3 regions of the Paraburkholderia sp. UCT2 genome follow, and region 2 is predicted to be linked to each of the others. Evidence: predicted binding sites of a transcription regulator. Region 2 holds the regulator's gene; each other region holds the start of a gene.
What was found. Region 2 encodes LexA, which represses DNA repair genes until DNA is damaged. Its sites were predicted from a motif close to ACTGTATNNNNATACAGT; they were not measured.

Region 1 (10,384 bases), on a different contig from region 2:
CGCGATGGTCAGCATCAACAGCAGGATCATCCACAGTACGACTGCACGCCACACCAGCCCCACTGCCGATTGCAGCGTGCGCGGCGTGCAGTCGTCGCCGACCTGCATCGGACCGCCGTCGCCGGTGGCGAGCGCGTCGAGGCTCGACGGCTCCGCGAGTGGCCCGGCCAGGCGCGCGCCGAGCGCCCCGCTGCCCGCGGCGAGCAACACGCCGTCGTTCGTATCGGGCCACTGTCGCGCATGGTTGCGCCACGCGTAAATCGCATCCTCGAAATTGCCGACGATCGCAAAGCCCAGCGACGTCAGCCGCGCCGGCACCCAGTCGATCACGAAGAACGCGCGCTGCGCGAAGCTCGAAAACGCGACGGTGCGGTCGTCGGCCGGCCGCGCCCATGCGCGCGCGAGATATTCCGCGCAACGGTACAGCACCGCGCCAGCGGGACCGACCGGAATCAGGAACCAGAAGAACACGCCGAACACATGGCGATGCGACGCGACCACCGCGTGGATCAGCGTGTGACGCACGATCTCGCTGACCGGCATGTCGACGGTCTCGAGCCCCGTCCATTCGTTGAGAATTTCGCGCGCGCGTGGCACGTCGTCGTTGTTCAACGCGAGATGGATGTCGGTGAAGTAATGGCTGAACTGCCGAAAGCCGAGCGTGAAGTACAGCACCACGACGTTCCACAGGAACGCGAGCATGAAGTGAATGTGATACAGCACGTAGTAGACGAGCGCGACCGCGAGCGTCCAGGGCACCACCACGACGAGCCACGCGAGCAGACCGTGACGTTGCTTGCCAGCATCGAATCCGTGCGCCGCCGACTCCGCATGGTATTGAAGCAACGCGGACAACGGATTGTTCGGCGACAGCGCGCGTACCTGTTCAATGATCAGAGCCAGCAATACGGAGAAAAAAGTCATGCGATGCGCCGTGCTTTTTAAGTTTTTTACGATTGTTTTATAACGATAGCACAGGGTCGGATGAGTCTGAACGCGGATGCTGACAAAGCGCCGACAAGTGCGTCGTTCGCGCAACTGTGCATCGTCGAAGCGGCGATGCGAGTCACGTTATTTATGCGGCGAGAAACCGATACAGGTTGCGCAGCATCGCCGCCGTCGCGCCCCAGATGAAATGATGGCCGCCTTGCACGGCTGCTGGCGTGACCGTCTGCGCGTGGTGCGCGCCGCGCTGCTCGGCGGCCTCCGGAGCCACCGTCAATTCGCCGCGCGGATACGGCATCGCGAAGAAGCGGCGCTCTCCGCCCTCGTAGCGGAACAGGCGCTCTTCGTGGTTGGACGGGTCCATCAGGAACGCGAGCGGCACTTCGAAGACCTCGGCCACTTCGAGCGTATCGATCTCCAGCGAGAACGGCGGGTGCACAAGAGCGACGACCGGCGACACGCGAAAGCCGGTGCCAGTGAGATAGTCGGGCAACGCGCCGAGAACTTCGACGCGCGACGCGTCGAGGCCCACCTCTTCGCGCGCTTCGCGCAGAGCCGTAGCAGTCGCATCAGCGTCGAACGGTTCCTGGCGGCCGCCGGGAAAACTCACCTGACCGGCGTGATCGTTCAGATGGTCCGCGCGCTGCGTGAGCAACACGGTAAGACCACGCGCGCGCACGACGAGCGGCACCAGCACCGCGGCCACGCGCGGATCGAGGTCGGTATTGCGCCACGGCGCATCGGCAATTTTCTCGGGTGTCCAGGCTAGCTGCCGATCAAAGCGCGCCCGCAGTGCATCGGGCGTCAGACGCTCGCGCGCGACCGGTGGCAGATCGGCGCCTGTCGCGATGACAGGCAGAGTTTCTGGCTCAAAGACGGGGCGGATCAACGGGTCTCTCTGATGAGCGTGGACATACCGCTATTTTGACCTGGCCAACAAAAAAGCACCCGCGAGGGGTGCTTTTTCTTACAGCATTTACGCTTGGGAAGTAGCGCGGTCTTTCGAAACCAGCTTTTCCTTGATTCGAGCCGACTTGCCCGAACGCTCGCGCAGATAGTACAGCTTCGCACGACGCACATCGCCGCGACGCTTGACGACGATGCTAGCCAGCAGCGGCGAATACGTCTGGAACGTACGCTCGACGCCTTCGCCCGACGAAATCTTACGGACGATGAACGACGAATTCAGACCACGGTTACGCTTGGCGATCACGACGCCTTCGTAAGCCTGCACACGCTTACGCGTGCCTTCAACCACGTTCACGCTGACGATGACCGTATCGCCCGGACCAAAATCCGGAATGGTCTTTTCGCCGAGAACGCGCGCGATTTCTTCCTGCTCGAGTTTTGCAATCAGATTCATCACTGACTCCTAGATCCATCTTGTCGGCGTTCGTACCTGCCTCACGTGCTTACTGCGTTGGGCTACGGCCCCGATAGAGGATGGGTTCACATCTGGCACCGCGCACGCATGCACGGCACCGCCTTGTGTCCGCTCGAAAGACCGGGGCCTCAGGCCTTCGACTCTTCCTTCGCGAGACTCGCGAGCCACGCCTCGTCGGCACGGCTCAGCATTCTGTTCTTTCTGGCCTTCACGATCAGATCGGGCCGCTTGTTCAACGTGTTGCGCAATGCTTCGCGCCGCCGCCACGCTTCGATTTCCGCATGATGGCCGCCGAGCAGCACATCAGGCACCCGCACGCCCTCGTATTCCTCGGGACGCGTGTAGTGCGGACAATCGAGCAGCACATCGACGAAGCTATCCTGCACCGCCGACTGTGAGTCGTTCAGCACGCCAGGCAACTGACGCACGACCGCATCCATCAACGCCATCGCGGGCAACTCGCCGCCCGACAGCACGAAGTCGCCAAGGCTTACTTCTTCGTCGACTACACGGTCCAGCAGACGCTGGTCGATCGCTTCATAGCGCCCGCACAACAGGATCAGACCGGGTTCGGCCGCGAACTTCATCACGCGCTCGTGATTCAGTGTGGCGCCTTGCGGCGACATCATCACGACGCGCGACGCGCCGATGCCCTGCTCCGACTGCGCCGCTTTCGCGGCACTGATCGCATCTTCGAGCGGCCGGGCCAGCATAACCATGCCGGGGCCGCCGCCGTATGGGCGATCGTCGATCGTGCGGTAGTTGTCGGTCGTGAAATCGCGCGGATTCCACGTACGCAACCCATAGCGCTGCTGCTTCGCGGCCCGGCTGGTGATACCCCAGTCAGTCAGCGCGCGGAACATTTCTGGAAAGAGCGTCACGACATCGAACTGCATCGCTCTCCCCGCTCAACGATAGATTTCAATAGTCAGCTTCCCAGTCGACGACGATATGCTTTGCCGCCTGGTCCACCGTTTTGACAAAGACGCCGACGAACGGGATCAAACGCTCGCCTGCGACCGGCTTGCCGTTCTTGTCGGTAGCCGGATATTCGATGCGCAGCACCGACTGCGCGCCGTTGTCGATCATGCTGGCGACTTTGCCGAGGTTGAGCCCGGCGAGATTCACCACGTCCAGGCCGATCAGATCGACCCAGTAGAATTCGTCGGCTTCGAGCGCCGGAAATTCGCTACGGCCGATGTATACACGAGAACCGCGCAAAGCCAACGCCGTATCGCGGTCAGCGACGCCACCCAGACGGGCGACCACGCTGTCGCTATGTGTTTTGGCCTGCAACGACGGCGCCGATTTGCGCTCCTGGCCTTTCAGCAGCCACCAGCGCTTCGCGCTCAGCAAGACGTCGCCGCCTTGCCCGGCATCCGCATGCGCGGCTACCTTGACCCAGCCTTTGAGACCATAGGCGTCGACGATTGCGCCGACTTCGACCGCATCGGCCGGCCAGCTTGCCGCCGTTTCGATGCGCATTTCTGCAGCTTCGAAATCGGCGTTCGCGGCATTGGCTTGCGCCTCTTTCGCCTTGCCGTCGGTTCGTTCGACCGGCTTGCGGACGAATGCACCGAACGACGCCTGACCAGACGCCTTTGCGCGCGAAGCTGCCTTGACGCTACCAGAACTGCCGGAATCACGCTCAGACATCGAATAACCTCGACAACAACTTCGCAGCCTGCTTTGGCGTCTGCTTCAGTAAAACAAATTGCGCATCGGACTGCTCACGCGAGTTGCGCGAGCCGCCGGCCGAACCGACGACGATACGCCTGCGGGCCGCCATATCAAGCAGCCGGCTGCGCCTTTTGCGCTTCCTTCACGAGACGTTCGACGGTCGGCGACAGTTGCGCGCCAACACCTTGCCAGTACGTCAGGCGATCCTGAGCGATACGCAGGGACTCGCCCTTCGTAGCGACCGGGTTGTAGAAACCGACGCGCTCGATGAAGCGGCCGTCACGACGGCTGCGCGAGTCGGTGGCGACGATGTTGTAGAACGGGCGCTTCTTGGAGCCGCCACGAGCCAAGCGGATGATGACCATACTAGAATCCTTGAAAACCGGGGTTCGGAACGACTGAAACACGCGATTATAGCGGGAAACCGACGCCATAACAAACACTTACCGGGATAAACTGCGGAACCGGACTGCACCCCACCTTCTACAAGAGGTGCGAGAACCCGTTCAAACGCCCGAATTACCTGAAGGAGCGCCTGTGCAACGCCAGCCGAAACTCCCGTTTCCGTTCGCCTTTTGTGCCTTTTTCGTACGCTTTGCTGGACTTTCGCGCACCTCGTGCAGCCGGATTCTACGTGCGGTAGCGGCCGCGGTTATCGCTGCGCAGGCGTTGACGGCAATCGCCGCGCTGCCCATCGAGAAAATCAAGCTGCCGCCGGGCTTTCACATCGAAGTGTTGTCGGACGAGGTGCCGAGCGCGCGCGCGATGACGTTGTCGCCCAAGGGCATTCTCTACGTGGGCAGCGACGATGGCCATGTGTATGCGCTCGAGCTGCGGAACGGCCGCGTGACGGGTCACCACGTGATCGCGTCCGGGCTGCAGATGCCCGCCGGCGTCGCGTGGCGCGACGGCGCGCTGTATGTGTCGGCCGTGTCGAAAATCGTGCGCTTCGATGCGATCGACTCGCACCTGAACGATCCGCCGAAACCGGTCGTTGTCACCGACAAGCTGCCAACGGACACGCATCACGGCTGGAAATTCATCGCGTTCGGCCCGGATGGCAAGCTGTACGTGCCGCAAGGCGCGCCGTGCAACATTTGCCAGAGAGATCCGGACCGCTTTGCGATGATCGGCCGCATGAACCCGGACGGCAGCCACTACGAGGTCGTCGCGCGCGGCATCCGCAATTCGGTCGGCTTCGCGTGGCATCCGGTCACCCACGAACTTTGGTTCACCGACAACGGTCGCGACCTGCTCGGCGACGATATTCCGAGCGACAAGCTCAACCGCGCGCCGCTAGTCGGCATGAACTTCGGCTTTCCGTACTGTCACGGCGGCGACACGCCCGACCCCGAGTTCGGCAAGGATCATCCGTGCAGCGAATTCACGCCGCCAGTGGTCAAGCTTGGCGCGCACGTGGCGGCGCTTGGCATGCGCTTCTACGACGGCCCGATGTTTCCAGCCGACTACCGCAACAATATCTTCATCGCCGAGCACGGCTCGTGGAACCGCAGCAAGAAGGTCGGCTACCGCGTCGTGCGCGTGATCACCGACCCTGACGGCAGCCACGCACGCCAGCAGATCTTTGCCGAAGGCTGGCTGCAACCCGGCGAATCGGTCTGGGGCCGCCCCGCCGACGTGTTGCCGCTGCCAGACGGTTCGCTACTGATCAGCGACGATACCGCCGGCGCAATCTATCGCATCACGTATTCAGCGCCGTAACGCGCGGATGCACGCATGCCCGGCTGAACTCACCCTGAGCCAGGTCCGGCGCATCTCGCCACTCCGCTTTCAGCCTCGGCGATCGTCCTCCACGTGACCACCCGCGCGCCGCAGGCGTAGAATGCGCGTCGGTCCGCGCCCCCGCGGCGCGCCGCTCCTTTCGACCGCCCGTCACTCTGCCCACGCGTTCATGCCCACCGCTGCCTCGACTTCCCCGCGCTTCAGATCCAAGACGCTCACCGCCGCGTTGGCGTTCCTGTTCGGCAGCCTCGGCGCCCACCGCTTCTATCTGTACGGCACCCGAGACATCTACGGCTGGGCGCATCTACTCGGCACGCTGATCGGCATTCCCGGCGTGATGCTGCTGGTCGCGACCGAGCGCGCGTCGATCCTGGGCTGGGTGCTCGCGCCGATCGGCGCGGTTTCGCTGTTTGCCGCGTTTCTGGCGGCGCTCGTCTACGGGCTGCGTCCTGATCAGAAATGGGATGCGCAATTCAACACCCACACGCAACGCAAAAGCCGCTCCGGCTGGACGGTCATTTTCGTCGTGATCTTTTCGCTGCTGATCGGTGCGTTTCTGCTGATGACCGGTCTCGCGCTCGCGTTCCAGACCTACTTCGAAAGTCAGGTCGAAGCGGCCAAAGCGATTTCGCAGTAATGCCCCCGTGGCGGGACCCGCAGACGTTCCTGCGCGCTAGAAAAGCCTCAGTTGCGGATTGTCGCGCGCCGGTGCGCTCACCTGCTCGGCGCGCGGCGGCTCGATCCGGCGGAAATGCGACATGTCGAGAATGCCGCGGTCCCGCCCGTTCAACCCTAACCGACGCACGGCCTTGTGAAAGCGCTGCCTGAGCAGGTCCGCCCATAAGCCCTCTCCCTTCATGCGGGTCGAGAACGAAGAATCGTAATCCTTGCCGCCTCGCATGTCGCGCACACGGCTCATCACGCGCTCGGCCCGATCCGGGAAATGTGCGCCCAGCCAATCCTTGAACAGCGGCGCGACCTCCCACGGCAGCCGCAGCACGATATAGCTGGCATTGCTGGCGCCCGCTTCGGCGCATGCTTCGAGCACACGCTCCATATCCGGTTCGGTGACGAACGGGATCACCGGCGCGATGCTGACGCCGACCGGAATGCCCGCCTCGCTTAGCGTACGGATCGTGCGCAGCCGGCGCGACGGCGTGGCCGCGCGCGGTTCGAGCGTGCGCGCGATGTCGGCGTCCAGCGTGGTGATGGTGATCGCCGCCATGAATTGCCCGCGCTCGGCCATCGGCGCAAGCAGGTCGATGTCGCGCTCGATCAGCGATGATTTGGTGATCGCCGCGAACGGGTGGTTGCGCTCGCTGAGCACCTCGATCACACGACGCGTAAGACGCAAGTCACGTTCGGCCGGCTGCCATGCATCGGTGGCGACGCCGAGCGCGATCGGCTCGGGTGCATAGGATTTCTTCGACAGTTCCCGCTCGAGCAGTTCTGGCGCGTTGATCTTCGCGTAGATGCGGCTTTCGAAATCGAGCCCGGGCGACAAGCCCAGGTAGCTGTGCGTGGGCCGCGCGAAGCAATAGATGCAGCCGTGTTCGCAGCCCCGGTAAGGATTCAGCGACACATTGAACGGAATGTCAGGCGACGCATTGCGTGTGAGGATGGTTTTTGCGCGCTCCTCGAACACCTGCGTGCGCAGGACCTTCGGCTCCCCGTCTCCGTCGGCCGTCTGCCAGCCGTCGTGGACGGCTTCGCGCTGGTCGACTTCGTAGCGGCCTTGCAGGTTCGTGACCGCGCCGCGCCCCTTGCGAGGCGCCGGCGGCGCGATCGGAAATTCGGGAATGTCAGGGGTGTCGGGGTCATCCACGGCGGGCCACGCAAAGCAAACGCAAACAGGAAGCGCCAAAAGAAAGCGGCGCAAAACACCTGTACAAATATACAGTGTTTACGCCGTTTGTCGAGCACTTCGTTGGTCGCTTGATGCGCGTCCAACCCCGTCAGTGAACCGGCACCTACTCGCCCACCGCGATCGTCAGCGTCTCCTTGATTTCCTCCATCACCACATAGCTCTTCGACTGCACCGCGCCCGGCAGCTGCAGCAGGATATCGCCGAGCAACTTGCGGTAATCGGCCATTTCGCCGATGCGCGCCTTGATCAGATAGTCGAAATCGCCCGACACGAGGTGGCACTCGAGCACCTCGGGGATCTTCTGCACCTCGCGCCGGAACAGATCGAACATGTTGCCACTCTTGTGATCGAGCGTGATCTCGACGAACACGAGCAGCGCCGCGCCCAGCTCGGCCGGGTTCACGCGGGCGTAGTAGCCGGTGATCACGCCGTCGCGCTCCATCCGCTTGACGCGCTCGATGCAAGGCGTCACCGACAGACCGACCTGCTCCGCCAGGTCCTTCATCGCCATACGGCCGTCCTGCTGCAGGAGCCGCAGGATCTTGTGATCGAGCTTGTCGAGAGCCCGCACGGGCTGGCGCTGGGTACGCATGGTGTTTTTTCTAAAAATGATGAAAATACAATAACAAAACCTGTCTCACTGTTAATAGTATAGCGGTTAACACTGGGCAAACGGCATTTCACCTCACATTGCACCTCGCCGAATCGAAATCAGATCGAACCCGGCGACGAGCGTCTTGCCCTCACTCAATTTTTGGATATCCGGAGCAGCTATGCGAGTCGTCGTTTTGGGCAGTGGCGTCGTCGGCGTGACGAGTGCGTATTACCTCGCGCGCGCCGGTCACGAAGTGACCGTTATCGATCGCGAGGCCGGCCCGGCGCTCGAAACCAGTTTCGCCAACGCGGGCCAGATCTCGCCGGGCTACGCTTCGCCATGGGCCGCCCCGGGCGTGCCGCTGAAGGCCGTCAAGTGGATGTTCCAGAAGCACGCGCCGCTAGCGATTCGCGTCGACGGCACCGCGTTCCAACTGCAATGGATGTGGCAGATGCTGCAGAACTGCACGGCGCCGCGCTATGCGGTGAACAAGGGCCGTATGGTGCGGCTGGCCGAATACAGCCGCGACTGCCTGCAGGCGTTGCGCGCCGAGACCGGCATCGAGTACGAAGGCCGCACCGGCGGCACGCTGCAGGTATTTCGCACGCAACAGCAGTTCGACGGCGCCGCGAAAGACATCGCCGTGCTGCAGGAAGCCAACGTGCGATACGAGCTGCTGACGGCCGACGAACTCGCCAAGGCCGAACCAGCCCTCGCCGCGGTGTCGCACAAGCTCACCGGCGGCCTGCGCCTGCCCGGCGACGAAACCGGCGACTGCCAGATGTTCACGACGCGCCTCGCGGCGCTCGCCGAGGAACTGGGCGTCAAGTTCCGCTACAACACGTCGATCGACGCGCTCGCGATGGCGGGCGGCCGCATCGCCGGCGTGCAGTGCGGCGGCGAACTCGTGCGCGCGGATTCGTTCGTGGTCGCGCTCGGCTCGTATTCGACGCGCTTCCTCGATGGCATAGTGAAGATTCCGGTCTATCCGCTGAAAGGCTATTCGATCACCGCGCCGATCGTCGACGCGGCTGCCGCGCCGGTGTCGACCGTGCTCGATGAGACCTACAAGATCGCGATCACGCGCTTCGATGACCGGATTCGCGTCGGCGGGATGGCCGAGATCGTCGGCTTCGACAAATCGCTGCGCCAGGCGCGCCGCGAGACGCTCGAGCTTTCTGTGAATGACCTGTTCCCGGGCGGCGGCGACACGTCGAAGGCGACGTTCTGGACCGGTCTGCGGCCGATGACGCCGGACGGCACGCCGATCGTCGGCCGCACGCCGGTGCCGAACCTGTTCCTGAACACCGGCCACGGCACGCTTGGCTGGACGATGTCGTGCGGCTCGGGCCAACTGCTCGCCGACTTGATGTCGGGCAAGCAGCCCGCGATTCGCGCGGACGATCTGTCGGTGCATCGCTATCTCGGCGAGACCGCGGGCGAGCATCGGCCGGCGTATGCGTGAGTTTGAGTGGCGTGCGCTGACGCGGCCCTGCCCGCGGCGCAGGCCGCAACAAACAGCAGCCGGACAAACAAACGGCGCCTCGCGGGGCGCCGTTTGCATTTCAATGTGCTGCCGCGATCGCGGCCGGCATCGAGGCATGCTCAGAACTGGTCTTCCGACAAAGCCAGCACACCCTCGCCCCCCTTCGCGCTGACGATCGCCACTTCGAGCGCCGCCGCCTGTGGCAACACGTGCTCGGCGTAGAACCGCGCGGTCGCGATCTTCGCGTCATGAAACGCTGGGTCCTCGTCGCGCTTCGTCGCCGCGGCAAGCTGCGCACGCGCCATCTGCCAGCCGCCCAGCACGATGCCCGCGAGCTTCAGATAGGGCACGCTGCCCGCGAACACCGCATTCGGATCGCCCTTCGCATTGGCGACGACGAAATCGACGACCGCGCCAAGCGCGCGCTGGCCCTGCGCGAGCTGTGTGCGCATCGACGCGAACGCCGCGCCCTGCTGCGCGCCAAGCGCTTCAACCGTTTCGGCGACGCCAGCGAGCAGTTCCTTCGCGACCTTGCCGCCGTCGCGCAGCGTCTTGCGACCGATCAGGTCGTTGGCCTGGATCGCGGTCGTACCTTCGTAGATCGGCAGAATGCGCGCGTCGCGGTAGTACTGCGCGGCGCCGGTTTCCTCGATGAAGCCCATGCCGCCATGCACCTGCACGCCG
Region 2 (10,384 bases):
GAAATTCATCGTTGTGTCTCCGGTTCCGCCAGAGTTGAGTTATTGGAGCCGCAAATGCCAGCCGATCCACGCGGTACGGCTGATACGTTCTCTCCTGTCCACAGCGCCGCACAGCGGCGCCGCCATCTCACTGCGCCGGAAACACCCGCAGCGCGCGCGGCACCGCGGTGACGCCGTCGCCCACCGCGAGTTGCAGATCACGCCACGTTTCGCGATCGAGTTCGGCTTCGAGCAAATTGCCCTCGCGACCGGCGAGCTCGACGCGCACTGAACCGCCGAGCGTCACCACGCGCCGCACGTCGACGACAATGCCCTCGCGATGCCCCGCCGCCTGCGGATACAACTGCAGATCGTGCGGCCGCACATAGGCAAACGCCGGGCCCCTAAAACCCGCCGCGATCGCGACCGGCAGCGCCGCGCCATCGACGACGAAGCCTTGCGCATCGACGCTGCCATGCAGACGGTTCGCCGCGCCGAGAAACTCGTAGACGAACGGCGTCTGCGGATGGTCGTACACCTCCTGTGGGCTGCCGACCTGCTCGACATGCCCGCGATTGAGCACGACGATGCGGTCCGCCACTTCGAGCGCTTCTTCCTGATCGTGCGTGACGAAGATCGTCGAAATATGCAGATCGTCGTGCAGGCGACGCAACCAGCTGCGCAGTTCCTTGCGCACCTTCGCGTCGAGCGCGCCGAACGGCTCGTCGAGCAACAGCACCTTCGGCTCCACGGCCAACGCACGGGCGAGCGCGATGCGCTGGCGCTGGCCGCCGGACAGCTCCGACGGATAGCGCTGCGCGAGCCAGTCGAGCTGCACGAGCTTCAGCAACTCATGCACCTTCTCGCGAATCACCTTCTCGGACGGACGTTCCTTGCGCGGCTTCACGCGCAGCCCGAACGCGACGTTTTCGAACACCGTCATATGCCGGAACAGCGCGTAGTGCTGGAACACGAAACCCACCTCGCGCTCACGCGCGCCGACCGCCGCGACATCCTGGCCTTGCAGCTCGACCCGGCCGCCATCCGCATATTCGAGGCCGGCGATCACACGCAGCAACGTCGTCTTACCGCAACCCGACGGCCCGAGCAGCGCGACGAGTTCGCCCGGCGGAAAGTCGAGCGACACGTTGTCGAGCGCGACGAAATCGCCGAAGCGCTTTTGCAGGTTACGAACGGTGATACCCATTTACAGCTCTCCTTGCTTGAGCGGATGTCGCTGCGACGCAGGCGTGGCGTTGACGAAAAACGAATGCGAAGCGGACTGCGCGCTATTGGCCTGCGAAGCGCCGGACGGCGACACGGGCCCCGCATACGCAGGCACTTCGCGCGCCGCCGACAGTTCCGCCGACATATGACGCTCGGCCAACAGCTTGAGCCCCAGCGTAACCAGCGCCAGCAGCGCGAGCAGCGAGGCCACGGCGAACGCGGCCGAGAAGTTGTACTCGTTGTAGAGGATTTCGACGTGCAGCGGCATCGTGTCGGTCTGCCCGCGAATATGGCCCGACACGACCGACACCGCGCCGAACTCGCCCATTGCGCGCGCATTACATAGAATCACGCCGTACAGCAGACCCCACTTGACGTTCGGCAGCGTGACGCGACGAAACGTCTGCCAGCCCGATGCGCCGAGCACGTGCGCGGCTTCTTCCTCGTCGTTGCCCTGCGCCTGCATCAGCGGAATCAGCTCGCGCGCGACGAACGGGAACGTGACGAAGATCGTCGCGAGCACGATGCCCGGCACCGCGAAGATGATCTGCACGTCGTGATCTTCGAGCCACGGGCCGAACCAGCCCTGCGCGCCGAACATCAGCACGTAGATCAGACCGGAGATCACCGGCGACACCGAAAACGGCAGATCGATCAACGTGGTCAGCAGCGCCTTGCCGCGGAATTCGAACTTCGCGATACACCACGACGCCGCGAGGCCGAACACGAGGTTCAGCGGCACCGCGATCGCCGCGGTGAGCAGCGTCAGTTTGATCGCCGACAGCGCATCCGGATCGGCGAGCGCTTCGAAGTAAAAACGCAGCCCCTTGTTCAGCGCCTGGTAGAACACCGCGGCGAGCGGCACGGCCAGAAACAGCGCGAGAAACAGCAGTGCGAGGCCGATCAGCAGCCAGCGCACGACCGCCGGCTCGCTGACCGGATCGGGGCGACGCGCCACGCTCGCCGGATTGGTCGGAACGCGGCTCATTGCACACCTCCACCGATAGCGGCGACGCTCGTGGCCACTGGCGCCGATCCCGTCTTGCCGCGGCTCGTGCGCCGCTGCAGATACCACTGCAGCGTGTTGATCGACAGCAGCATCAGGAACGACACGACCAGCATCACGACCGCGAGCGCCGTCGCGCCCGCATAGTCGTATTGCTCGAGCTTCGTGATGATCAGGAGCGACGTGATCTCCGACTTCATCGGCACATTGCCGGCGATGAAGATTACCGAGCCGTATTCGCCGAGCGCGCGCGCAAAGGCGAGCGCGAAGCCGGTCAGCAGCGCCGGCAACACGGCCGGCAGCACGACGCGGCGAAACGTGAGCCAGCGCGACGCGCCGAGACACGCGGCCGCCTCCTCCTGCTCGCGCTCGAACTCCTCGAGCACCGGTTGCACCGTGCGCACGACGAACGGCAGGCCGATGAACGTCAGCGCGACCAGCACGCCCGCCGGCGTGAACGCGATCTTGATGCCGAGCGGCGCGAGGAACTGGCCGATCCAGCCGTTGCCCGCATACACGGCCGCTAGCGAAATGCCCGCCACCGAGGTGGGCAACGCGAACGGCAGATCGACGACCGCATCGACGATACGCTTGAACGGAAACGTGTAGCGCACCAGCACCCACGCGACGAGAAAGCCGAACACCGCGTTGATCAGCGCGCCGCCTAGCGCCGAGAAAAACGTCAGCCGATACGACGCGAGCACACGCGGCGACGTGACCGCGCGCACGAACTGATCCCAGTCGAGCGTCGCGGTTTTCAGAAAGGTCGCCGCCAATGGAATCAGCACCACGAGGCTCAGATAAGCCACCGTGATGCCGAGTGTCAGGCCAAAACCGGGCAATGCGCTCGGCTTGCGGAAGGTCAACGTGGTCATGCTGGATACTCGTTCATGGTTGATGCTCGCGCGGTTGTTCGTTTTGCCGTGCTGCCGTACTGCGGTACTGCCGCACTGCTGGCCACCGGGACCCCGGTTAGCCGAAAGCGCGCCCATTGGGCGCGCCCTTTTGCCCCTGGCTGTGATTCAGGCGGTGGTTCTTACTGCGGCTGATAAATCGAATCGAACACGCCGCCGTCCGCGAAATGGGTCTTCTGCGCGTTGGTCCAACCGCCGAACGAATCGTCGATCGTGTACAGCTTCAGCTTCGGAAACTTCGCGGTCAGATCGGCGGGCACCTTGGTGGAACGCGGACGATAGAAATTGCGCGCGGCGATCTCCTGACCTTGCTCGCTATACAGGAAGTTCAGATACGCTTCGGCCAGCTTGCGCGTGCCGTGTTTGTCGACGACCTTGTCGACCACCGCGACCGGCGGCTCGGCCAGAATGCTCACCGACGGCACCACGATCTCGAACTTGTCCGGACCAAACTCCTTCAGCGACAGGAACGCCTCGTTTTCCCACGCGATCAGCACGTCGCCGATACCGCGCTGCACGAAGCTCGTGGTCGCGCCGCGCGCGCCCGAATCGAGCACGCCGGCGTTCCTGTACAGCTTGCCGACGAACTCCCTGGCCTTCTGGTCGTTGCCGCCCGGTTGATGCTCGGCGTACGCCCACGCGGCCAGATAATTCCAGCGCGCGCCGCCCGAGGTCTTCGGATTCGGCGTCACGATCGACACGCCCGGTTTCACCAGATCGTCCCAATCCTTGATGTGCTTCGGGTTGCCCTTGCGCACCAGAAACACGATCGTCGACGTGTACGGCGATGCGTTGTCCGGCAGACGCTTTTGCCAGTTCCTGTCGACGAGCCCCTTGTTCGCGAGCGCGTCGATGTCATAGGCGAGCGCAAGCGTCACGACGTCGGCCTGCAGTCCGTCGAGCACCGAGCGAGCCTGCGCGCCCGAGCCGCCGTGCGACTGCTTGAAGGTGACGGCTTCGCCGGTCCTGGCCTTCCATTCCTTGCCGAATGCCTGATTGATGTCCTGATACAGCTCGCGCGTCGGATCGTAGGACACGTTCAACAGCGTGGTGTCGGCGTGCGCGACGCCGCTTGCGCCCAACATGCCGAGCGCACCCGCCGCGCCGACGGCGAGCGCCGCGATCAGTTTTCTGGTTCGAGCCGCAAGCCCCATATGCCGATGGTTCATTTCAATTTTTCTCCGCGTGATGGTCCGCTGATGAGCGTCTGGTGTTGTTCTGCGTCGCGGTCACGTGCACATGAGCGCCAACCGGAGGCCAGTCTATCGAAGCGCTTTCATTATTAAAAATAATGTTTCTTCATTTTTTAATGCTCAAAAGTGGTAACGACAGATGCGCCGGCGGTTGGGACGCCGACAACGCCGTCATGTCGCCGATAAACGACGCCCCAACGCGACCCTTGCGCCGAACTTAAAGTAAAGCTTGAAATGCGCCGAATACTGTATAAAAATACAGTCACCTGTTCATACATACAGTGGCCATGACAAAACTCACCGCACGACAGCAGCAGGTTTTCGATCTGATCCGCCGCGCGATCGAACGCACCGGCTTTCCGCCCACTCGCGCGGAAATTGCCGCCGAACTCGGGTTCAGCTCGGCCAATTCCGCGGAAGAGCATCTGCGCGCGCTGGCGCGCAAGGGCGTGATCGAACTCGCGGCCGGCGCGTCGCGCGGCATCCGCCTGCTGTCCGGGCAGGAGGACGCGCCGTATCAGTTCACCCTGCCGCATGCGGGCCTGATGCAGTTGTCGTTGCCGCTGATCGGCCGGGTCGCGGCGGGTAGCCCGATCCTCGCGCAGGAACATATCTCGCAGCACTACGCGTGTGACCCGGCGCTATTCTCGAGCAAGCCCGACTACCTGCTGAAGGTGCGCGGCCTGTCGATGCGCGACGCGGGCATTCTCGACGGCGACCTGCTCGCGGTGCAAAAGCGCACCGAAGCGAAGGACGGCCAGATCATCATTGCGCGGCTTGGCGACGACGTAACGGTCAAACGTCTGAAGCGCCGGCCGAACGGCATCGAACTGATCGCCGAAAACCCCGATTACGACAACATCTTCGTGGAATCCGGCAGCGCCGATTTCGCGCTCGAAGGGATCGCGGTCGGGCTGATCCGCCCCAGCGAGTTCTGATCTTTCGCTGTCGCCGGAACGCTTGCGCCGGTTTGTCCAACCCAAGCCGCATTTACGCCCGCATCTACGCCCGCATCTACGCCGAATCGCCTGGAGAGACTCATGGAACGCCTTGCCCGCCTGTTGCCCTTTCGCCAGTTCGGCCGTCTGCGCCATCTGCGCAAGCTCACGCCCTGCGCGCTAATCGAGGCGCCCGCTGCGCGCACGCCGTCGCTGTTCGACGCGGCTGCCGAAGCTTCCGGTCTGCCGTCGTCGTTGCCGGCGTTCGCGCGCGTGTCGCTGAATTCGGCGCTGAACATCGCCGAGCCCGCGCGTCGCGCGCCGGTGCGGGTCTATCACGGACCGTCGCGACTGATCATGGTCGGCACGGTCGACGCCGTATGCCGTATGATCGATCGTTGCATAGCCGACGAAGCCAACGTGCACGGCGCGGTGTTCGAAGCCTGAGCGAATCCTGAGTACGCATGCAACAAGCACTTCGGATGTTCAGAGATTCGCGTGGGATGGGATCGTTCCGACCTCGCCGTGCTCGACGTTAGATCATCACTGACGTGGAGTCCCATTCGATGACAATTCGGAAACGCATACAGGGCAGCGCCACCCGGCCGCTGCTGATCACGCTGATCGTGGTGATCGTGATTGCCGCGCTGGGCTTTATTTATGCATCACCGTATCTCGCGGTGAACAATCTCAAACGCGCCGCCGATGCGCGTGACGTGCAAACCGTCAATCAGTATGTGGACTTTCCCGCGCTACGCGATAGCCTGAAGCAACAGGTGGGCGCCATGCTGACACGCCGGCTCGAGGCGGATGCCGGCAACAAGATGGCCACGATCGGCGCGGTGATCGGCGTGACGCTGATCGGCCCGCTCGTCGATGCCTATGCGACACCCGACGGCGTCGCGGCGCTGCTGAACGGCATGCCGCCGCGTGGCACGCCGGGCGAGCAACCGTCCGCGCCGCCAGCCGCGGGCGGCGAAGCGCCGGCCGCACCAGCCGCGGGCGACACCACCACGCAGGCAAGCGCACCGCCGCCCGGGCGTCAAAGCACGGCCGGCTATCGCAGTCTCAACGAGTTTGTCATCACGTACCGGCGTGGCGAAGGTAACGCGAACTATTCGGCAATCTTTCGTCGCGAAGGTCTGGTCACGTGGAAGCTCGCGGCGATCAATCTGAACGAGTGAGATCGAAGCCTGGCCGGATGGGATGCGTGGCTGGCCAGCGGGGCCGGCCACGCGACAAGGTCTATTCACATCTGGGCTAGATGACGGGGCGCGCGAGTTCGCGTCCCTCATTAGCCTATTACGCTGCAGCCGCCTGCTGCTGCTCCTGGGCGGACGAGCACGCCACCAGAATGCTGCACGACACGCGGTCGAGCAGCGGCGTGTTGCCCGCCCCCATCCACCACCGCGACAAACCAGTCCGGCAGCGATGACCCACCACCACGAGGTCGACCTGCAACTCGTTGGCAAGATTGGCGATCTCGTCGATCGGATGACCGAATGCGAAATGCCCTTGCGCGCTCACGCCTCGCTCGGTCAGCCAGTTCACGCCCTCCTGCAGAATCTCGCGGGCCGTTTTTTCGAAGCTGCCGCAGGCGACGTCCGTCAACAGGCCCGCGCTCTGCGCGATGCTCGAACGCATGTCGACGACCGACAGCAGATGCGTTTCCGCCTTCAGTTCCAACGCCAGATCGGCACCGCAACGCAGGGCTTTGCGGCCTTCGCGCGAGCCGTCGTAGCACAACAGGATTTTCTGGTAGCTCGCCATCTGTTTTCTCCATTCGCGCGGAAAGCGCGGTCTGAATCAATCATGGTGCGCCGCAATTCGGCTTGCAAGGGATGGAAAACGCTAAGTGCATACCCGGTGCATGCCGATCCAGTCTGCACAAGCGTTGGGCGACCCGACGCAGCGTTTGCACACGGATGCCGCAATGCAAAACTTCGTTTGCGAACGCTGCGTCGACACACTGCGGGCCGGTTGACGTGCCAGTCGTGCCAGTCGTGCCACCGCCAATCAGCGGCGCCAATCGACACCGACGAGCGCATCGCACCCCACGCATGACGCGTTCCCGGACACCCGCTCGCATCAGCGATCCGAAACCTGGAGTAAGCGGCTTCGCGTGCGCAATGCGTGCATCGCAGGTATGTTGTGTGTCTTGCGCGTACGTTGTGTGTTTTTCCGGAGCCTTGCTCGAGCCATGCCCACCGCCCCCATCGAATTCCATCAGGTCAGGAAAAGCTACGGCGAAAAAACGGTCGTCGACGGATTGTCGTTTCATGTGAACACCGGCGAATGCTTCGGGCTGCTCGGCCCCAACGGCGCCGGTAAGACCACGACATTGCGCATGCTGCTCGGCATTGCGGCGCCCGACGCCGGCGCGATCCGGCTGTGCGACGAGCCGATCCCGGGCCGCGCGCGCCTCGCGCGCTCGCGCGTCGGCGTGGTGCCGCAGTTCGACAACCTCGATCCCGATTTCACGGTGCGCGAAAATCTGCTCGTATTCGGTCGCTACTTCGGTCTGAGCGCCGCGCAGTGTCGCGCGGCGGTGCCGGGTCTGCTCGAATTCGCTCGCCTCGAGAACAAGGCGGACGCGCGCGTGAGCGAACTGTCGGGCGGCATGAAGCGGCGCCTCACGCTCGCGCGCGCGCTGATCAACGATCCCGACGTGCTGATCATGGACGAGCCGACCACCGGTCTCGATCCGCAAGCGCGCCATCTGATCTGGGAGCGGCTGCGCTCGCTGCTCGTGCGCGGCAAGACCATTCTGCTGACCACGCACTTTATGGAAGAAGCCGAACGGCTCTGTCATCGACTGTGCGTGATCGAGGAAGGCCGCAAGATCGCCGAAGGCGCGCCGCGCGAGTTGATCGAGTCCGAGATCGGTTGCGACGTGATCGAGATCTACGGCCCCGATCCGGTTGCGTTGCGCGACGAACTCGCGCCGCTCGCCGAGCGCACCGAGATCAGCGGCGAGACACTGTTCTGTTATGTGAACGACGCGCAGCCCGTGCATATGCGCCTCAAGCAGCGCGCCGATTTGCGCTATCTGCATCGGCCGGCGAATCTCGAGGATGTGTTTCTGCGGCTCACCGGTCGCGAAATGCAGGACTGAACCCATAGCGAGACACTTGATGGACGCTCGTACTTACGAAACCCACGACGGCACGCCATCGGCGCAAGAGCCGTTCGGCGCCTTCCCCGCCAATGCCACGAACTGGATCGCGGTGTGGCGCCGCAATTACCTGGTGTGGAAAAAGCTCGCGATCGCGTCGATGTTCGGCAACTTCGCCGATCCGATGATCTATCTGTTCGGTCTCGGCCTCGGGCTCGGGCTGATGGTCGGGCACGTCGACGGCGTGTCGTATATCTCGTTCCTCGCGGCGGGCACGGTGGCGTCGAGCGTGATGATGTCGGCGAGCTTCGAGTCGATGTATTCGGGCTTTTCGCGCATGCACGTGCAGCGCACGTGGGAGGCGATCATGCATACGCCGCTCACGCTCGGCGATATCGTGCTCGGCGAGGTGGTGTGGGCCGCCAGCAAAGCGGTGTTGTCGGGTGTGGCGATCATGCTGGTGGCGGGCGCGCTCGGCTATGCGAGTTTTCCGTCGATGCTGCTCGCGCTGCCGGTCATCGTGCTGGCCGGTCTCGCGTTCGCGAGCCTCGCGATGATCGTGACGGCGCTCGCGCCGTCATACGACTTTTTCATGTTCTATCAGACGCTCGTGCTCACGCCGATGCTGCTGCTCTCCGGCGTGTTCTTTCCGATCTCGCAACTGCCCGGCGCCGCGCAAGCGGTGACTGCCGCGCTGCCGCTCGCCAATGCGGTCGATCTGATGCGCCCGGCGATGCTCGGTCGGCCGATGGAGCACGCGGCGCTCCATGTGAGCGTGCTGGCCGCTTACGCGGTCGGCGGCTTCATCGTGTCGGCGATCCTGTTTCGGCGTCGCATGATGAAGTAAGCCGAACGCGCGGGCGGCGCGTTGCGCCTGCACCCGCGCAAGACGACGCCGCGTCGGTCGTCGCACGGCGTGTTTGCTATCGTTGTGCGCGCTCAGTCCTCGTCATCGGTCCACGGAATGTCGACGTCGGAGATGAACGCGACCGTCGCGAACGGGCCGCCCTCGTGACGCCCGATCTTGCCATCGGCGCGCTGCCATTCCACCCGGAACACGGTGACCGGATCATCCGCGATCAGCCGCACCGTGCGCAATTCGTCGGGATCGGCGTCCTCGACCGGACCGTCGAGCGAAATCAGCAGCGCCTGTGGCCATAGACCATCGGCGGGATCGTAGATCTTGTCGCCGTCGTGAATCAGCGTGAAGGCTTCCACGCCGATGGTCGCCGACGCATCGACGATCATCTTGGCGAGCGCACGCAACAAGGCGGTCGCCCGCGCCGAGTTCGCCTGACGGATCGCGAGATCACCGCGCGTGAGAGCCTGCTCGAGTTTTGGATTGGTTTTCTGTTGCGCCATGGCTGTGTTGGTCCTATCGCTCTGTCGTGGGCAACGCGCCATCGGGACGACGCGCCGCCTTTCTATTTGGGTCCATCTATTGCCGCTTGTGTGCATTGCAGCATCGCGGGCTGGGCGGCAGGTCCGCGGTTCGACTGTCATTGTTCCGCGTTTCCTCTGATCGTGGCGCGCACCATCTGGGTCGTTTTCTCAGGGCCGTCCTTGCCGTCCACCACAGTTTAGGTCGTGATTCGGATTCCGGGCGAACATTTGCCGTTTAGTGCGGGGCATGTGTCGCATTTCATGCATCGGCTCGCGGGCGCCGCGGTGTACGTTTACCGCGTCCACCGGTGACCTTCGAAGCCTGCGCCCCAGCCGGCTTCGCATCCGCGATCCGCGCGATCAGATGGTCGCGAAACGTGCGCACCGACGGGGGCAACTCGCGCCCCGCCATCGTCTGCACCTGGATGCTGCGCTGGCGCATCTGCGGGTCGGTGAGCGGAATCACGACGAAGCCGTCGTTGGCATAGCGGTCGCGCACCGACAGCAGCCCCGTGAACATGATCGCGCCGGACCGCTGCGCGTAGCGATAACTCGCGCCGCTGTTGTTGCAGATCAGGTCCGGCTCGAGGAGGATGCCTTCGAGCGCGCACGTGATGTCGATCAACTGG
Region 3 (10,384 bases), on a different contig from region 2:
ACCCGCGTGGATCTGAGCCTTCACGACCCACACCGGGCCGCCCAGCTCTTCCGCGGCCTTGACCGCATCATCCACCGAGAAGACCGGCTTGCCGCGCGGTACCGCGACGCCGAATTTCCGCAGGATTTCCTTACCCTGGTACTCGTGAATCTTCATGCGTGATTCCCTTCAGTCTGAGAGTTGGATAGAACTTCGATTCCGTTGCCGCCGTTCAGGCCGACGCGTCGCCGCTTCGTTCGCGAGCCGCCGCGCCGTCCGACGAGGCCGCGCGTTCCGCCGGACGCGGTGCATGACCATACCAGCGCGGATAAAACTGTTTCACCGCCTCGCCGTCGAAACGCAGCGCGTGGCAGCGTCCCAGCTGGAATGGCGGTTTGTCGTTGGAATACTCGCCTGTGCCGTCAGACGATTCGTCTCCCGAACCCGCGTCCGCACCCGGCGTGCCGTCATCGGTGTTCCATACGTCGCCGGCGAACGCCTGGATCGCGGCGGTCGGCAGGATCGCGCACAGCTCGGTGAGATGCGTGCAACCGGCCGTGCCGGCCAGCAAACGGGCAGCATCGCGACGGAAGTTGTGGAACAGATTGAGCCCGATGAGGGCACGATAGGCGGGATTGCTGGCCTGGCACAACCCTGGATAGGGCACCCAGTCGGACGACGCCTCGGCGTTGACGACATTGAGCTTGCGATCGATGGTGATGCGAAGCCAGAGTTCATGGATCGGCTGACCATTGGGCCGGACACCCGACGCAAGCGCGACATCGCGTGGCTTTTCGTCGGTCAGGCACGCTTCCACATCCCACAGGCCATCGGCTCGCTCGTAAGCTTCCGCTCTGATTGCGCGACGATGGCGCAACTGACGGGACACTGGCGGGGAGAGCGACATGCGGGAAGGAAAGGCCGGATTGGAAAACTTCTGGAGTTTAGCATAACGGGTATTTGGGACAGCCCCGATTGCGCACGGCCTGGCGCCAGGTTACGGCGCGGTAATTGCCCTACCCGTCGAGACTGGCGTGTTAGTCGCCGTCCCCGATGTCGTCGATACCCTTCAGGATCTTGCCGATCGTCGCGCCGGAGAAGCCGCGCGACGCGAGAAAGCGTGCCTGCTTCGCGCGCTCGGCCGGCGTTTGCGGCAACTGGCCGAACTTCTTGCGCCAGACCGCCTGGGCACGCGCGAGTTCGGTTTCGCGCAATTGCGCGCTCGCCTCTTCGACGAGCGCCGGGTTGAGCGCGTGTTGCTTCAGTTCGCCGAGAATGCGGTTCGCGCCGAGCCGCGATGCGCGCCGATGGATCAGGCTTTCCGCGAAGCGCGAGTCGGATAGCCAGTTTTCGGCCTGCAGCGCGTCGAGCACCGTGTCGAGCGAATCGGTTTCCTCGACGTAAGGCTTCAGCTTGCGGGCGAGATCGGCGCGGCTATATTCGCGGCGCGACAGATAGCCGAGCGCGCGCGCTTTCAGCGAACGGGCGGGGCGTTGGGATTTTCTGCTGTCGTCTTTGTCGGACTGGCCCGGCTTCTCTTCGCCGGGTTGGCGACGCGAGCGGGTGTAGGTGACCTCGGAGGGGATTGGGGAACCGAGTCCGGAGGAATCCCGGCTGGACGACGCTGCAGCGGGCGCAGACCGCGTACGCTGCGGGCCGCGGCCCGCGGCGCGGTCATGTGCGTCGAACGGTTCGCCGGACTCAGGCGATCCGTCCGCCGCGTCGCGCGGGCCGTCCGGATAGCGTCCGGAGTCGAAACCGGACAGCGGCCGGCCTTTGCGTATCACTTGATGCTTACTCTTCTTCGCCCGCGACTTCAGCGTCCGCGCCGGTCACGGCGTTCGCCATCGCGGTAACGCCCAGCGATTCGCGGATACGGTTCTCGATTTCGCGAGCGATATCCGGATTTTCGCGCAGGAATTCACGCGCGTTGTCCTTGCCCTGACCAATCCGCTCGCCGCTGTAGCTGTACCATGCGCCGGCCTTGTCGACGATCTTCGCCTGCACGCCGAGGTCGATGATTTCGCCCTGACGCGAGATGCCCTCGCCGTACAGGATGTCGAAAATCGCTTCACGGAACGGCGGCGCCACCTTGTTCTTGACGACCTTCACGCGCGTTTCGTTGCCGATCACTTCGTCGTTCTTCTTGATCGAGCCGATGCGGCGAATGTCGAGACGCACCGACGCGTAGAACTTCAGCGCATTACCGCCCGTGGTGGTTTCCGGGTTGCCGAACATCACGCCGATCTTCATGCGGATCTGATTGATGAAGATCACGAGGCAGTTCGTGCGCTTGATCGTGCCGGTCAGCTTGCGCAGCGCCTGCGACATCAGACGCGCCTGCAGACCCGGCAGCGAGTCGCCCATTTCGCCTTCGATTTCCGCCTTCGGCACCAGCGCCGCGACCGAGTCGATCACGATCATGTCGATCGAGCCCGAGCGCACCAGCGCGTCGGCGATTTCGAGCGCCTGTTCGCCGGTGTCCGGCTGCGAGACCAGCAGGTCGGCGACGTTCACGCCGAGCTTGCCCGCGTATTGAATGTCCAGCGCGTGTTCCGCGTCGATGAACGCCGCGGTGCCGCCGAGCTTCTGCATTTCGGCGACGACCTGCAGCGTCAGCGTGGTTTTACCGGACGATTCCGGACCGTAGATTTCGACCACGCGGCCGCGCGGCAAACCGCCGACGCCCAGTGCGATGTCGAGGCCGAGCGATCCGGTGGAGACCACCTGGATGTCTTCGACTGCCTCACCTGCGCCGAGCCGCATGACCGACCCTTTGCCGAACTGCTTTTCGATCTGCGCGAGCGCGGCGGCGAGAGCCTTGCTCTTTTCAGCAGTCAGTCCAGCCGAGCCTTTCTTGCTTTCTTCCATGAATCGTCCTTTGCTATGATGAACGGCGTCTGAGACAGATGTGCACCCGTGGTTCCACTCGAATCGAGCGGAGTCTCCAGGACATCACACGAAACGCAGACACTGTATAAAAAAACAGTAGTTTTGGCAAGCGCGATTGTGATGCGAACGCGCATCTTTTACTGTCGCATCGCCCCAACTACCCACAATAATGTTCGGAGACCGCTGCGCGCCGGGGCAACCCCACGGTGCCGGCAAAGCCAGGCTGGCGCATCATGCGAATTCTGATTGCCGAAGACGACAGCATACTCGCGGATGGTCTGGTTCGATCACTCCGCCAATCGGCCTATGCGGTCGATCACGTGAAAAGCGGCGTAGAAGCCGATACCGCGTTGTCAATGCAGACGTTCGACCTATTGATCCTCGATCTGGGCCTGCCGCGCATGTCCGGGCTCGAGGTGCTGCGCCGCCTGCGCGCGCGCAATTCGAACCTGCCCGTGCTGATCCTGACCGCCGCCGATAGCGTCGACGAACGCGTCAAAGGCCTCGACCTCGGCGCCGACGATTACATGGCCAAGCCCTTCGCGCTGAACGAACTCGAAGCGCGCGTGCGCGCGCTGACACGGCGCGGCGCGGGCGGCGGCCCGACCGTCGTGCGGCATGGCTCGCTGTCGTTCGATCAGGTGGGCCGCATCGCCTACGTCAACGACCAGGCGATCGATCTGTCCGCGCGCGAACTCGGGCTGCTCGAAGTGCTGCTGCAACGGATCGGCCGGCTGGTCTCGAAAGAGCAGCTCGTCGACCATCTATGCGAATGGGGCGAGGAAGTCAGCAACAACGCGATCGAAGTCTACGTGCACCGGCTGCGCAAGAAGATCGAACCGAGCGGCGTGCGCATCATCACCGTGCGCGGGCTCGGCTACTGTCTCGAAAAAGCGGCGCCGCCGGCAAATGCGAGCGCGCCCGCCACCCCGGCCGGCTCCGAGCCGCAGACGGCACAAGCGGCACAATCGTCCACCGCGCCGTCGTCCACCGCGATGCCGGCGAGCCACCACTACAAATAGAGGCCAGCGATGTCCGCACGCGCTGATCGCGCCACGGCGCACGCGGCGGACCTCGACGAGGCGCGCGACGCGCGCTACGCCAATCCGTTCGCCGCGCCCGACGAAACCGAAGCCGCCGCCGAAGCGCGTCCGCGCTCGCTGTTCGGCGAAATTCTCGACTGGATGCTCGCGCCGCTGCTGCTGCTGTGGCCGATGAGCCTCGCGGTCACCTACCTGGTCGCGAAGTCGATCGCGAACGGGCCGTTCGACCGCGCGCTCGAAACCGACGCCTACGTGCTCGCGCGCCAGATCCATCCGGTCAACGGCGTCGCGGAGCTGTCGCTGCCCGAGTCGACGCGCGATTTCCTGCGCGCCGACAACGTCGACAGCGTGTTCTTTCAGGTGCTCGGCACGCGCGGCGAGCTCGTGGCCGGCGAGCGTGACATGCCGCTGCCGCGCGAGGAGGACCGCCCGCCACCGGGCCTCGTCGAATTCCGCGACGACGTGCTGCGCGGCAACGACATCCGCGTCGCCTACACGACCGTCGAGTTTCCGCAGACGCCGGGCGCGCAGGCCGTGCTCGTACAGGTCGCCGAAACGCTCGACAAGCGCAGCCAGCTCGCCAACGACATCATCAAGGGCGTGATCCTGCCGCAGTTCGTGATCCTGCCGCTCGCGATCCTGCTCGTGTGGTTCGGACTGTCGCGCGGGCTCGAGCCGCTGCATGCGCTGCAGGCGCATATCCGCGCGCGCCGGCCGGACGATCTGTCGCCGCTCGAAGCGCGCCGCGCGCCGCCGGAAATCGAGCCGCTCGTCACGTCGTTCAACGATCTGCTCACGCGCCTCGAACAGAACATGGAGCTGCAGAAGCGCTTCATCGCCGACGCCGCGCATCAGATGAAAACGCCGCTGGCCGGCCTGCGCACCCAGGCCGAGCTCGCGCTGCGCCAGAACGCGTCGGCCGAGGTTCGTCGCTCGCTCGAACAGATCGCAACGAGCTCCGAGCAGGCCGCGCGGCTCGTCACGCAATTGCTCGCGCTGGCGCGCGCGGAAAACCGTCGGTCGGGACAGATCTTCACGCCGGTCGAACTCGGCGAACTCGCGCGCAGCGCGGTGCGCGAATGGGTGCAGGCCGCGCTCGCGAAGCAGATGGACATCGGCTACGAAGCGCCCGGCGCGCCGGTCGAAGTCGCCGGCAATCCGGTGATGCTGCGTGAAATGCTGTCGAACCTGATCGACAACGCGATCCGCTATACGCCGGCGGGCGGCCGCATCACCGTGCGCGTGCGGCACGACGCCCCCGCGCGGCTCGTGCAACTGGAAGTCGAGGACACCGGGCTCGGCATTCCGGCCAGCGAGCGCTCGCGTGTGGTCGAGCGCTTTTACCGGATTCTGGGCCGCGAGGGCGACGGCAGCGGCCTCGGCCTCGCGATCGTGCGCGAGATTGCGGCAATGCACGGCGGCGAGCTCACCGTCGACGACAACGTCTACCAGGAGTCACCGCGGCTCGCCGGCACACTGGTGCGCGTCAGCTTGCACGTGCTCGAACGGGGCGGGACTTACCCTAACGCGCCTCTATCGTCAGCTTGACGGTCAGCGTTTTTTGAGATATTTCAGCGCGGGTTGCGCGGACATACAAGCACGTTAACGGAAATTGAACGCCTATTCGTCGGCTTACCGGACTACCCCAGGTTCAGGCGCCGAGTCAGAACGCCGTAAGTTTCCACTCCAATAATCGGTTGCACGGGAACGGCTGTGCCGGCGATCCGTGGATATATCAATATTGGAGACGACAATATGGCTACCGTTGGCGGGAAAATCTCGCACGTGCCGATGACGCGCGATGAGAAGCGGGTGATCTTCGCATCGTCGCTGGGTACGGTTTTCGAGTGGTACGACTTCTATCTGGCCGGCTCGCTTGCGGCCTTCATCAGCAAGAGCTTCTTCTCCGGCGTCAATCCGACCGCGGCGTTCATCTTCACGCTGCTCAGCTTCGCGGCGGGCTTCGCGGTGCGGCCGTTCGGCGCGATCGTATTCGGGCGGCTCGGCGACATGGTCGGGCGCAAGTACACGTTCCTGATCACGATCGTCATCATGGGCCTGTCGACGTTCCTCATCGGCTTCCTGCCGGGCTACGCGGCGATCGGCATCGCTTCGCCGGTGCTCTTCATCGCGATGCGCCTGCTGCAGGGTCTCGCGCTCGGCGGCGAGTATGGCGGCGCCGCGACCTACGTGGCCGAACACGCGCCGGCGAACCGCCGCGGCTTCTACACCGCATGGATCCAGACCACCGCCACGCTCGGTCTGTTCCTGTCGCTGCTCGTGATTCTCGGCATTCGCACGTTCATGGGCGAAGACGCCTTCGGCGCCTGGGGCTGGCGGATTCCGTTCCTCGTGTCGATCCTGCTGCTCGCGGTGTCGGTGTGGATTCGCCTGCAACTGCATGAGTCGCCGGTGTTCGCACGCATCAAGGCCGAGGGCAAGACCTCGAAGGCGCCGCTTTCCGAAGCGTTCGGCCAATGGAAGAACCTGAAGGTCGTGATTATCGCGCTGCTCGGCCTGACGGCCGGCCAGGCTGTCGTCTGGTACACGGGCCAGTTCTACACGCTGTTCTTCCTCACGCAGACGCTGAGGGTCGACGGTTCGAGCGCCAACATCATGATCGCGCTCGCGCTGCTGATCGGCACGCCGTTCTTCCTGTTCTTCGGCTCGCTGTCGGATCGCATCGGCCGCAAGCCGATCATCATGGCCGGCCTGCTGATCGCCGCACTCACCTACTTCCCGCTGTTCAAGGCGCTCACGCACTACACGAACCCGGCGCTCGAAGCGGCAACCGCGAAGTCGCCGATCGTCGTGATCGCCGATCCGGCCGAGTGCTCGTTCCAGTTCAACCCGGTGGGCACGGCGAAGTTCACGAGCTCATGCGACATCGCGAAGGGCGCGCTGTCGCGAGCCGGCCTGAACTACGACAACGTCGCGGCGCCTGCCGGCACGATCGCGCAGATCCGCGTGGGCGATACGGTCGTCAACACGTTCGACGGCCGCGCCGCCGACGCGAAGGAGCAAGCCAAGACGTTCGAGAAGACGCTCGCCGCGACGCTGAAGGCCGCCGGCTATCCGCCGAAGGCTGATCCGGCTCAGATCAACTGGCCGATGAGCATCGTGATCCTGACGATCCTCGTGATCTACGTGACGATGGTCTACGGGCCGATCGCGGCGATGCTGGTCGAGATGTTCCCGACGCGCATCCGTTATACGTCGATGTCGCTGCCGTATCACGTCGGCAATGGCTGGTTCGGCGGCTTCCTGCCGGCCACCGCGTTCGCGATCGTCGCGGCGAAGGGCAACATCTACTCGGGGCTCTGGTATCCGATCATCATCGCGGTGGCCACCTTCGTGATCGGCATGCTGTTCGTGCGCGAAACCAAGGACTCGGATATCTACGCGAAGGATTGAGTGGACCGACAGCCGGAGCTATCTGAAAAAGTTGTGAGCCGGGGGTTGACAGCCCCCGGTGGCCCCAGCATAATCTCGCTTCTTTCGGCGAATTAGCTCAGTCGGTTAGAGCGACGGAATCATAATCCGCAGGTCCGGGGTTCGAGTCCCTGATTCGCCACCAGCTTCAAGAAAAAGCCGCTGTCCCACAAGGACAGCGGCTTTTTTGTTTTGAAACGCTGCCACGAAGCCTGACGACCGATGGGCATCCGAGTTCAGGCAGACGCAGCGACACACCACTCGACGTTGGGGAAATAGCGGCAACAATGCGCGCATTTTCCAGACGGATACCCCGGCAATGCCACGTTAGCTCAGGTCGTGAAGAGATTGAGCCGGTGTCGGGTGAAAGAGCAGCAGCACCACGGTCATCAGACCGAAGGCTGCGCCCGCATAAAAGGTCGTGGCTGCGCCCAGACGTTCCCACAACTGGCCTGCGATAACGCTCGAAACCAGCATCACGATGCCGCTCAGCAGATTGAAGAAACCGAACGCGGTCCCGCGCAGATGCGCAGGTGCCGTGTGCGCGACCATCGTAGCGAGCAGGCCTTGCGTCATCCCCATGTGCAGCCCCCACAGCGCTACGCCTACGACGACTATGCTCCAGTGGGTGCCGTGTGCAAGCACGAGGTCGGCGCCAATCAACACGATCAGACCACCTATCAGCAGCCGTGTATGGCGCATCGTGTCCGCGAGCTTCCCGAACGGATAAGCGGACAGCGCGTAGACGATATTCATTGCCACCATGACGAGCGGAACGAGCGCAATCGGTACGCCGCTGCCCATCGCACGAAGCACCAGAAAAGCCTCGCTGAATCGCGCCAACGCAAAAACGGCGCCTATCCCTACGACCCACCAGTAGTCCAAACCAAGCTCCCTGAGACTCTGCCACCGCACCGGATTGCTTCTTTTGGCGCGAGGCTCGTGCTCAGGCTCCGTGATACCAAACGTCAACAGCGCGACCGCGAGCACGCCGGGAATGACGGCAAGCCAGAAGGCAAGCCGAAAATTATCTGCCCATATCAGCATGATGAGAACGGCCAGCAGCGGTCCGAGGAACGCACCGACCGTATCGAGCGACTGGCGCAGGCCGAAGGCCGCGCCTCGCAGGTGCTGCGGCGTGACATCCGCGATGAGTGCATCGCGAGGCGCACCGCGAATGCCCTTGCCGACACGGTCAATGACGCGCGCCGTCACCACGACTCCAACCGACGACGCAATGGCAAAAAGCGGCTTGCTCATTGCGCCGAGCGAATACCCTGCTACGGCGAGCCACTTTCGGTTGCCGAGGTAGTCACTCAGCGTTCCCGAAAACACCTTGACCATCTGGGCCGTGGCCTCCGCGATGCCCTCGATGAGCCCAATCGTGCCGGCGCCGGCGCCAAGGCTTGCCAGCAGAAACATCGGCAGCAGGCTGTGGATGATTTCGGATGAGATGTCCATGAAAAGACTCACACATCCTAGAACCCACACGCTGCGCGGAATCTGCCGGACGACATTGACTTGCGGTTCGTTTCGCATTCGATAGGGATGGCATCAAATAACAGGTTCGAACGGCGCAGACGCATGCGAGCAGCAAGGCAGCCCGCTACGACCGTTGCATCTTATCTGGCATCGCTGAGTCGGATACCCGTCCTCTCACGCCCGAAACGAGTGCGCTCCCTGACACACATCAGTGCACACCTTCCCCGCCCCAGGGCAAAAACTTGCCCTTCGCCGCACAAAGCTAGCGACCAACCCGCGGTATGGCCCCTGGCACACTTCCCGCTTTAAAGAGCGCGCAAGGAGCCGGCGCAACCTCCGGTTCGACAAACAATCTGGAAATGGACGGCTAGGGTTCCGGCCTGCTTCACGCAGGTGCTGGTCCGAGAGCTGTCGACCTCAGGCGAGGTTACACGGCGGGACAAAAGCCCGGGAGAGAACGCGATGTTTGCGCTGCTCCCTGCCGTCGCTAACCGTCCCCTCCGAGGTCAACCCATGTTCAAGCTCGTTCGCTGTCTTGGCATTGCCGCCGTCTCCCTCGCCACCTTCGCCTCGAGCCCCACGTTCGCCGCGGGCCGCAACGACTTCAAGGTCTGCTGGACCATCTACGCCGGCTGGATGCCGTGGGGTGAGGCGAAAACCCAGGGCATCGTGTCCAAATGGGCCAGGAAATACGGCATCAATGTCGACGTCGTGCAGCTGAACGACTACGTCGAGTCCATCAATCAGTACACGGCCGGCAAGTTCGACGGCTGCGCGATGACCAACATGGACGCGCTCACGATTCCCGCCTCCGGCGGCGTGGATTCGACGGCCCTGATCGTCAGCGACTACTCGAACGGCAACGACGGCGTGCTGATGAAGGGCAAAGGCAAGCAGATCGCCGACCTGAAGGGCCAACAGGTCAACCTCGTGCAGTTTTCCGTCTCCCACTACCTGCTCGCACGCGCGCTCGAAAGCGCTCACATGAGCGAGCGCGACCTCAAGGTCGTGAACACCTCGGATGCCGACATCTCGGGCGCATTCGCGACCCCCACGGTTCACAACGCGGTCACCTGGAATCCGATGCTCGCCGATCTGAAGTCGCAGCCGAACGTCAGCGAAGTCTTCGACTCCAGCAAGATCCCCGGCGAAATCATGGACATGATGGTCGTCAACACGAAGACGTTGCAGCAGAACCCCGCCCTCGGCAAAGCGCTGACCGGTGCATGGTTCGAAATGGTCGCGCTGATGCACACCGACTCCGCGGCCAGCACGTCCGCGCTGACCGCGATGGCGAAGGCCTCGGGCACCGATCTCGCCAACTTCAAGGGCCAACTGGCGACGACCGCCCTCTTCTATTCGCCGCAAGCCGCGCTCGACTTCGTCACCAGCGCCGACATGCCGAAGATCATGACGCGCGTCGCGAAGTTCTCTTTCGATCACGGCCTGCTCGGACAGGACGCGAAGAGCGCGGACGCGGTCGGCATGGCGTTCGACAAGGGCGTCGTCGTCGGCAACAAGAACAACGTCAAGCTGCGTTTCGATCCGACCTACGT

Region 1: a site for LexA is predicted at 7,636-7,653, ahead of F6X39_RS33345 (PA0069 family radical SAM protein). Genes of this name have one in related genera too.
Region 3: a site for LexA is predicted at 2,952-2,969, ahead of recA (recombinase RecA). Genes of this name have one in related genera too.

Annotation. Positions count from the first base shown of each region.
Region 1 is NZ_VZQO01000066.1:1,846-12,229, reverse strand. It holds gene F6X39_RS33385 (CobD/CbiB family protein) at 1-924, opposite strand, end outside; gene F6X39_RS33380 (NUDIX hydrolase) at 1,076-1,834, opposite strand; gene rplS (50S ribosomal protein L19) at 1,922-2,308, opposite strand; gene trmD (tRNA (guanosine(37)-N1)-methyltransferase TrmD) at 2,458-3,225, opposite strand; gene rimM (ribosome maturation factor RimM) at 3,251-3,985, opposite strand; gene rpsP (30S ribosomal protein S16) at 4,120-4,374, opposite strand; gene F6X39_RS33355 (PQQ-dependent sugar dehydrogenase) at 4,547-5,731, shown strand; gene F6X39_RS33350 (NINE protein) at 5,922-6,389, shown strand; gene F6X39_RS33345 (PA0069 family radical SAM protein) at 6,426-7,577, opposite strand; gene F6X39_RS33340 (Lrp/AsnC ligand binding domain-containing protein) at 7,723-8,211, opposite strand; gene F6X39_RS33335 (D-amino acid dehydrogenase) at 8,393-9,679, shown strand; gene F6X39_RS33330 (acyl-CoA dehydrogenase) at 9,820-10,384, opposite strand, start outside.
Region 2 is NZ_VZQO01000014.1:5,048-15,431, forward strand. It holds gene F6X39_RS13690 (CysB family HTH-type transcriptional regulator) at 1-9, opposite strand, end outside; gene F6X39_RS13695 (sulfate/molybdate ABC transporter ATP-binding protein) at 128-1,186, opposite strand; gene cysW (sulfate ABC transporter permease subunit CysW) at 1,187-2,194, opposite strand; gene cysT (sulfate ABC transporter permease subunit CysT) at 2,191-3,087, opposite strand; gene F6X39_RS13710 (sulfate ABC transporter substrate-binding protein) at 3,249-4,295, opposite strand; gene lexA (transcriptional repressor LexA) at 4,607-5,257, shown strand; gene F6X39_RS13720 (hypothetical protein) at 5,360-5,704, shown strand; gene F6X39_RS13725 (DUF2939 domain-containing protein) at 5,824-6,441, shown strand; gene F6X39_RS13730 (universal stress protein) at 6,560-7,027, opposite strand; gene nodI (nodulation factor ABC transporter ATP-binding protein NodI) at 7,458-8,372, shown strand; gene F6X39_RS13740 (ABC transporter permease) at 8,392-9,219, shown strand; gene F6X39_RS13745 (hypothetical protein) at 9,312-9,734, opposite strand; gene F6X39_RS13750 (LysR family transcriptional regulator) at 10,015-10,384, opposite strand, start outside.
Region 3 is NZ_VZQO01000008.1:126,321-136,704, forward strand. It holds gene sucC (ADP-forming succinate--CoA ligase subunit beta) at 1-156, opposite strand, end outside; gene F6X39_RS09345 (DUF2889 domain-containing protein) at 212-886, opposite strand; gene recX (recombination regulator RecX) at 1,017-1,766, opposite strand; gene recA (recombinase RecA) at 1,774-2,850, opposite strand; gene F6X39_RS09360 (response regulator transcription factor) at 3,105-3,893, shown strand; gene F6X39_RS09365 (sensor histidine kinase) at 3,903-5,462, shown strand; gene F6X39_RS09370 (MFS transporter) at 5,670-7,328, shown strand; tRNA gene F6X39_RS09375 (tRNA-Met) at 7,415-7,491, shown strand; gene F6X39_RS09380 (MFS transporter) at 7,674-8,885, opposite strand; guanidine-I (ykkC/yxkD leader) riboswitch at 9,185-9,284, shown strand; gene F6X39_RS09385 (putative urea ABC transporter substrate-binding protein) at 9,342-10,384, shown strand, end outside.